3 regions of the Exiguobacterium artemiae 7-3 genome follow, and region 1 is predicted to be linked to each of the others. Evidence: riboswitches for the same ligand, from Rfam matches in the RefSeq annotation. Region 1 holds a riboswitch; each other region holds the start of a gene.
What was found. Region 1 has a riboswitch for S-adenosylmethionine ahead of P402_RS0103625 (methionine ABC transporter ATP-binding protein). Riboswitches for the same ligand answer to the same signal wherever they lie in the genome.
Positions count from the first base shown of each region.

Region 2: linked by a shared signal. The riboswitch ahead of P402_RS0102760 (alpha/beta hydrolase) and the one ahead of P402_RS0103625 (methionine ABC transporter ATP-binding protein) in region 1 are both predicted to bind S-adenosylmethionine.
Region 3: linked by a shared signal. The riboswitch ahead of P402_RS0102195 (Na+/H+ antiporter NhaC family protein) and the one ahead of P402_RS0103625 (methionine ABC transporter ATP-binding protein) in region 1 are both predicted to bind S-adenosylmethionine.

Region 1 is NZ_KK211190.1:526,076-528,343, forward strand. It holds gene P402_RS0103620 (methionine ABC transporter permease) at 1-165, opposite strand, end outside; gene P402_RS0103625 (methionine ABC transporter ATP-binding protein) at 155-1,168, opposite strand; SAM riboswitch class I at 1,252-1,355, opposite strand; gene P402_RS0103630 (aminotransferase class I/II-fold pyridoxal phosphate-dependent enzyme) at 1,418-2,268, opposite strand, start outside.
Region 2 is NZ_KK211190.1:333,046-335,313, forward strand. It holds gene P402_RS0102755 (thymidine kinase) at 1-112, shown strand, start outside; gene P402_RS0102760 (alpha/beta hydrolase) at 182-940, opposite strand; SAM riboswitch class I at 1,003-1,106, opposite strand; SAM riboswitch class I at 1,355-1,458, shown strand; gene P402_RS0102765 (methionine ABC transporter ATP-binding protein) at 1,545-2,268, shown strand, end outside.
Region 3 is NZ_KK211190.1:240,122-242,389, reverse strand. It holds gene P402_RS0102200 (metal ABC transporter solute-binding protein, Zn/Mn family) at 1-952, shown strand, start outside; SAM riboswitch class I at 1,021-1,124, shown strand; gene P402_RS0102195 (Na+/H+ antiporter NhaC family protein) at 1,203-2,268, shown strand, end outside.

The DNA.
Region 1 (2,268 bases):
GGCGACGTTTTGGAAAAACAGTCCCCGGTCCGTGATGAAAAGTAAAATTCCGAGCGGGATGCCGATGACGAGGGCAAAGCCCAGTGAAATCCCGACCATCAGGGCCGTCTCGGCTAAAGCTTTTGTAAGATCCGGTAACATGGTTTCGATTCGTTCAAGCCACATCCTGGATCACCTCAAGTGTGTGGAGTTGTTCTTCAAGCCATGTCAGGGCCTTATTCACGTGAAGCGTCGGACCAGTCAAGCTGACGATCAGGACTCCGAAGGCGACGTTTTGGATATAATCGACCTTGCCGTGGAGAATACTGACGGAGATATCAAACTGTTTGATCGCTTCCGATAACGTACTTTCGCCGGTCTTCTCACCCGTGAATTGCAGGCGAATGATTTTACCGGGTGTCGTCCGTAAGATGCGTTCCGGTAATTCAATTTGAAGTGCCGTATCGACATAATGTTTTGTGACATCATGGGTCGGCTGACTGAATAAGTCGTATGTACTTGCGACTTCGACGACTTCGCCTTGCGCCATGACGGCAACGCGGTGGCAGATTTGTTTGACGACATCAATCTCGTGGGTGATGAGGATGATTGTCAGGCCGAGTCGTTCATTCAAGTCTTTCAGCAGTTCCAGGATTTGCAGTGTCGTGACCGGATCAAGAGCTGACGTTGCTTCATCACACAACAGGACACTCGGATTATTGGCAAGGGCGCGGGCAATCCCGACCCGTTGCTTTTGACCACCGCTGAGCTGGCTCGGAAAGTTCGTCTCGAATCCTTCAAGTCCGACCAGGGCGACGAGTTCTTTGATCCGGCTTGGGAAATCACTGCGTTTAACGCCGGCTGCTTTTAAGGCGAACGCAATGTTGTCGGAAACGTTCCGCGATTGAATCAGTTGAAAGTGTTGAAAGATCATCCCGATCTTCAGTCGTAGTTCGCGTAAGCTGCCTTTTGAGAGGTCGGACAGGTTGATGCCCGATACTTTGACCGTTCCTTGTGTCGGCGTCTCCAGTCCATTAATCAACCGGAGTAACGTACTTTTTCCGGCACCGGACTCACCGATGATGCCAAAGATTTCACCTTGCTGAATCGTTAAGTTGACATCGCGTAATGCGAAAATCGGTGTCCGGTCACGAACGAACCGTTTGGTGATGCCTTTAAATTCAATCATCTGTCGTTTCCTCCCTATACAAAAAAATCGCTTTTTTCCAGTTAAGAGCAACCAGAAAAAAGCGACGAAGTGTAAGATTTCGTAACTTATCTCTCAGAATGAAACATTCTGTAGGATGTGGCACCGTTCCTTAAAGGTGGTTGCCGGACGTCGTTGGGCCTAATCCCTCGGTCGCTCTCGATAAGTAATTATGCTGTTGGGACTTACTGTAACGGAAATCATTCCCATTTGTCAAACGTTTTTTCAGAATTATTCCGCAACGGCTTGCTGAAACAGATTGAGCTGACCAATCCGTTCGGCAGCTTCGACCAATCGATCGGCATCAGCAATCAGGCTGATCCGGACATAGCCTTCGCCGTATTCCCCGAAGAAATGTCCCGGTGTGACGGCGACATGGGCCTCGTCAAGCAAATGGTCGGTAAAGCTTTGTGAGGTAAAACCAGACGGGACGGGTAACCAGACGAAGAATGAACCACCCGGAACCGGTCCTTCCCAACCAATCTCCTGTAACTTACCGAACAAGGCATCACGACGGGCTTCGTACAGAGCACTGAGTTCACGGACGCATGTTTGATCACTGGAGAGAGCAACGGTCGCTGCGTGCTGAATCGGTGTGAAGGCACTGACGTATAAATGTTCCTGGTACGTCTCGATACTTGAGATGACGGACGGATTACCAATCGCAAAGGCAATCCGGAAACCGGACATGTTAAAGCGTTTCGATAACGAAAACAGTTCAATTCCGACGTCTTTCGCCCCTTCTGTCTGGAGGAAACTTCTAGTCGGACCGTCAAAGCTGATTCCGCCGTACGCCAAATCATGGACGACACAAATATCGTTTGCGTCAGCGAAGGCAACGGTCTGCTCAAAGGCTTCCGCCGTCGCCGTCGCACCGGTCGGGTTACTCGGATAGTTGAGGAACAGCATCCGGGCCCGTTCGACATCCGTCGTATCGAGTAACGTGTAGTCAGGTAAAAAAGCATTTTCCGCAAGGAGCGGTAACGTGATCGGGTAAGCACCGGCAAGTGCTGCACCGGATAAGTAATCCGGATAGCCGGGATCCGGAACGATGACACCTTCGCCGGGATTGACGATGGTTT
Region 2 (2,268 bases), 190 kb from region 1:
AATCATTTTGGTCGGGGCGTCTGAATCCTATGAACCACGTTGCCGCCATTGTCATCAAGTACCGGGCAAACCGAAACCGTTACAGGAATGGAAAAAACAACAGCAGAATTGAGCATATCCGATTTGAAAAAGCGAACGATTCCTGGCAGTGAGGCCAAAGAATCGTTCGCTTTTTTTTATATCAACCGGTCCGTGTCAACTGGCTGAACTGCTCGACGAATCGTAAGGTTTCCCGAACAATTGTCTTTTGATCATAATCGAGTGTCGCAACATGGTACGAGTCAAGCAGACAATAACTGCGTTTATCCGCTGCACCAATCGTCCGGTACAAATAATCCGAACAGGTTGGCGGGACGACGTGATCCTCGGCAGAATATAAAATAAGTGTCGGAATTTGAATCGTTGCTAAGTGTGGTCGCGTCTCATCGATGAGTCGCAACAGTTCTGAAGCGCAGACGGCGGGGACAAGATCATAGATGATTTCAAAAGCCGATTGTTTGATATCAGGGACACTTTCCGGAAGATAGACCGGACAATCGGTGAACGACAAGGCTTCGTAAGCAGGGACAGCCAAGGCGGCGTTGATGGTGATGATTCCTGCGACCGGGAGACCTTCAGCGGCGAGCGACAGGGCAAGTGTCGCGCCCATCGATTGTCCGACGATGAAGATTGATTCACACCGTGCGGCCAATTGTTCGAAGCCGTCACGTAAGCTCTGTTTCCAGTCGTCTGCCATCGTCGTTTCGAATTCCCGTACATCCGTCCCGTGACCGTGCAGGCGAGGCGCATAGACGGAGAAGCCATGTTCTGCGAACTGTTCTCCTACAGCCCGAACACTTTGCGGTGTTGCGTTAAAACCATGACAGAGCAAAATGCCGACGGATCCGCGTCCTAAGGAAAAGGCTTCTGCACCCGGTATAACAGGATAAACCATACTCATCATCTCGTCCTCCATTTCAAAAATAAAAACCCGTTTGGCTTTGGACGCAAACGAGTTTCTCGTGTGTATCATCCAAAGCAGCCGCTTTGCTGGTCGGAGCACCTTGCACAGTAGCAGGTTGCCGTGGAGTCCTAGAGCCAGGTCTCTCGTCCACTCTTGATATATCGTATAGGAATTGTCGGATTAATCATTGAGAAGATAATAGCATTGACGGAAATGAATTGTCAAACTCTCTTTAATGGCATCAAAATTTATGCAAGGATCCGGTTTGTCCCGGTACAACAATCGATATGGGTCATATGGTTTATTTTTGAAAATATGGTTGACCTTTAAAAGATCTTTCTGTAGTGTAAAAATTAGTTTTACGACATAAGTTCAACCGGCAACAACACACATACGAATTTCATACCGCAACACTTATCCAGAGAGGTGGAGGGACTGGCCCTACGAAACCTCGGCAACAGACTCATTATGAGCACTGTGCCAATTCCATCAGACAATTGTCTGAGAGATGAGTCGAGTGGATTCTGCCATTGTGCGGATCCAGGTCTCTTCTTGTTTCTTAAGAAGAGACCTTTTTTGTATTTTGAAGGGGGAAAAAGTGGTGATTACATTCAAAAATGTAAAAAAAATCTATGAAACAAATGACCAATCGATCGCTGCGTTGAACGGAGTGGATCTCGAAATCCGAAAAGGCGAAATCTTTGGTGTCATCGGTTTCAGCGGAGCCGGGAAAAGTTCCTTATTACGATGCGTCAACCTGCTCGAACGGCCGACATCCGGCAGCGTGACGGTCGATGGACAAGATTTGACAACCCTCTCGGCGAAGCAGCTGCGGGAGGCAAAACAACATATCGGAATGATCTTTCAGCATTTCAACCTGCTGGATTCGAATACAGTGTTTGCGAATGTCGCAAAACCGCTTGTCTTAAAAGGTGTCAAAAAAGAGGAAGTCAACCGGCGGGTCAGCGAACTACTGGACTTCGTCGATTTGGCAGATAAGGCCGATCATTATCCGGATCAGTTATCGGGCGGACAGAAACAACGGGTCGGAATCGCCCGGGCACTCGCGACCCAGCCGTCGGTCCTGTTGTGTGACGAGGCGACATCCGCCCTCGATCCCCAGACGACGCAACACATATTACGCCTGTTGAAACAGATTAATCAGGAATACGGCATCACGATTTTACTGATTACCCATGAGATGGGTGTCATCCGTGAGATTTGTGACCGTGTCGCCGTCATCGAAGCCGGTCAGCTGATTGAATCGGGTACCGTGTTCGATGTCTTCTCGAATCCACAGACGGCAACGGCAAAAAACTTCGTCC
Region 3 (2,268 bases), 290 kb from region 1:
GAAAAAATTAATTTCTGCTTTCACGGTTGCCTTTGCCAGTGCTGCTGTCCTTGCCGCCTGCGGTTCTTCCGAATCCGATCAAGGTGCGACCAATCAAAAGCTTCGCGTCTATACATCGACGTTCGCTACTGCGGCCATCGCCAAGGAAATTGGCGGAACGGACATCGACGTCCAGATGATCGTACCTCCAGGGGCAGATCCGCATTCATACGAACCGACGTCTAAACAACTGACGGAAATTGCACAAGGTGATCTGTTCCTCTTAACCGGGACGACGCTTGAGCCGTACTCGAAAAAAATCAAAGCCAGTCTTAAAGGCAACGATGTCCGCTTCGTCGAGACCAGCAAAGGAATCGACCTGCTGGAAGCGAATGCCACGCTTCATGAGCATGAAGGACATACCGGCGAACATGCGGAAGAAGGACATGATCACGGCAAATTTGACCCTCATGTCTGGCTCGATCCGAACAATGCCAAAGTGATGGCGCAATCGATTACGACGGCGCTCGCTAAAGAGGTACCTGATAAAAAAGCAGCGTTCGAGAAAAATCTCACCGCCTTCAATACCCAGGCAGATGATCTTGATCAAAACCTGCAACAGGCCGTTAATAAGGGATCGAAAAAAGAATTACTCGTCACACATGCGGCTTACGGATATTTAGCAGAACGCTACGGTTTCTCGCAATTACCGATTGCCGGTATCTCACCGTCGGACGAGCCTTCGCAAAAGCAACTGGCGGCGATCGTCAAGGAAGCCAAGTTACACGACTTGAAGTATATCGCTTTCGAAGAAACGGTTTCTCCGAAAGTCGCCCGTGTCATCCAACAGGAAATCGGAGCGGAAGCGATTACGATTCACAACCTCGAGTCCGTCACGAAAGAGCAGCAAAAGGCTTCCTATTTTGACTTGATGAATGAAAATGTGGCGACACTCAAACAAGCACTGCAGTGAAGTAGTGTTGACATGCATTAAAAGATACGTTACGGTAGAAAACGTATTTCAGACAATTAAATGACTTCTTTTTATCGCGAGAGACGGAGGGACTGGCCCGATGATGTTTCGGCAGCGGACGATTAAATCGTACTGTGCCAAATCCAGCAAGCTGAGGCTTGAGAGATAAGAAGAGCGTCTTTTTCAGTAAAGACCTCCTTCTTTCTTGCGAAGGAGTCTTTTTTTGTACACGTAGAAAAGGAGTGATTTTATGAACGAGACGATTACACCGAACAAATGGGCACTTCTACCGTTGCTTGTCTTTTTAGTTCTTTTTATCGGTGCCGGAATTTTTTACAATGATTTTTACAAATTCCCGATTCTGATTGCTGCTTTGATTGCCTTGATTTTTGCGGCGGTCACAACAAAGGGCAGCATCAATCAAACCGTGGAACGGATTGCGACGGGGGCCGGAAATCCGGACATCATGATTATGGTCTTTATCTTCCTACTCGCCGGTGCCTTTTCTGGAACGGCAGATGCAATCGGCGCAATTGAAGCGACCGTCAATGCATCATTAACATTTTTACCCCCGTCCCTCTTGATGAGCGGGCTGTTCATCATCGCCGCCTTCATCTCGATGGCGATGGGTACTTCCACCGGTACGATCGCAGCACTTGCACCGATTGCTCTCGGAATCCATGAAGCAACCGGTGTCAATGTCGCAATTGCCGCAGCAGCTGTCGTCGGTGGTGCAATGTTCGGCGATAACTTGTCGTTCATTTCCGATACAACGATTGCAGCGGTACGGACGCAAAAAACCAACATGCGCGATAAATTCCGAACCAACTTCATGATCGTCTTGCCGGCAGCAATCCTGACGGTCATCATCTTGGCTTTCGTCTCAGGTACAGGAGACGTCGTCGAAGCAAAAGCGTTTGAGTTTTATAAATTGATTCCGTATCTGTCTGTCATCGTCCTCGCCTTGTTTGGTGTCAACGTCATCCTCGTCTTAGTCGGCGGAACCGTTTTGACGGGAATCATCGGTATGATTGACGGAAGCTTCGGCTTAAGCGGCTTCGTCCTGTCGATGTCTGAAGGATTGATGGGGATGGCAGAAATTTCGATTTTGACGTTATTAATGGGCGGACTCGTCAGCCTAATCACCTTTAACGGCGGGATTGCTTACCTGAAAGAAACGCTGACGCGGAAAATCTCACAACGCCGCGGTGCGGAATTCAGTATGGCGGCACTCGTCAGTGCAACGAATCTCGCGACAGCGAACAATACGATTTCGATTCTTGTCGCCGGACCACTCGCTGCGGAAATCGCCGATA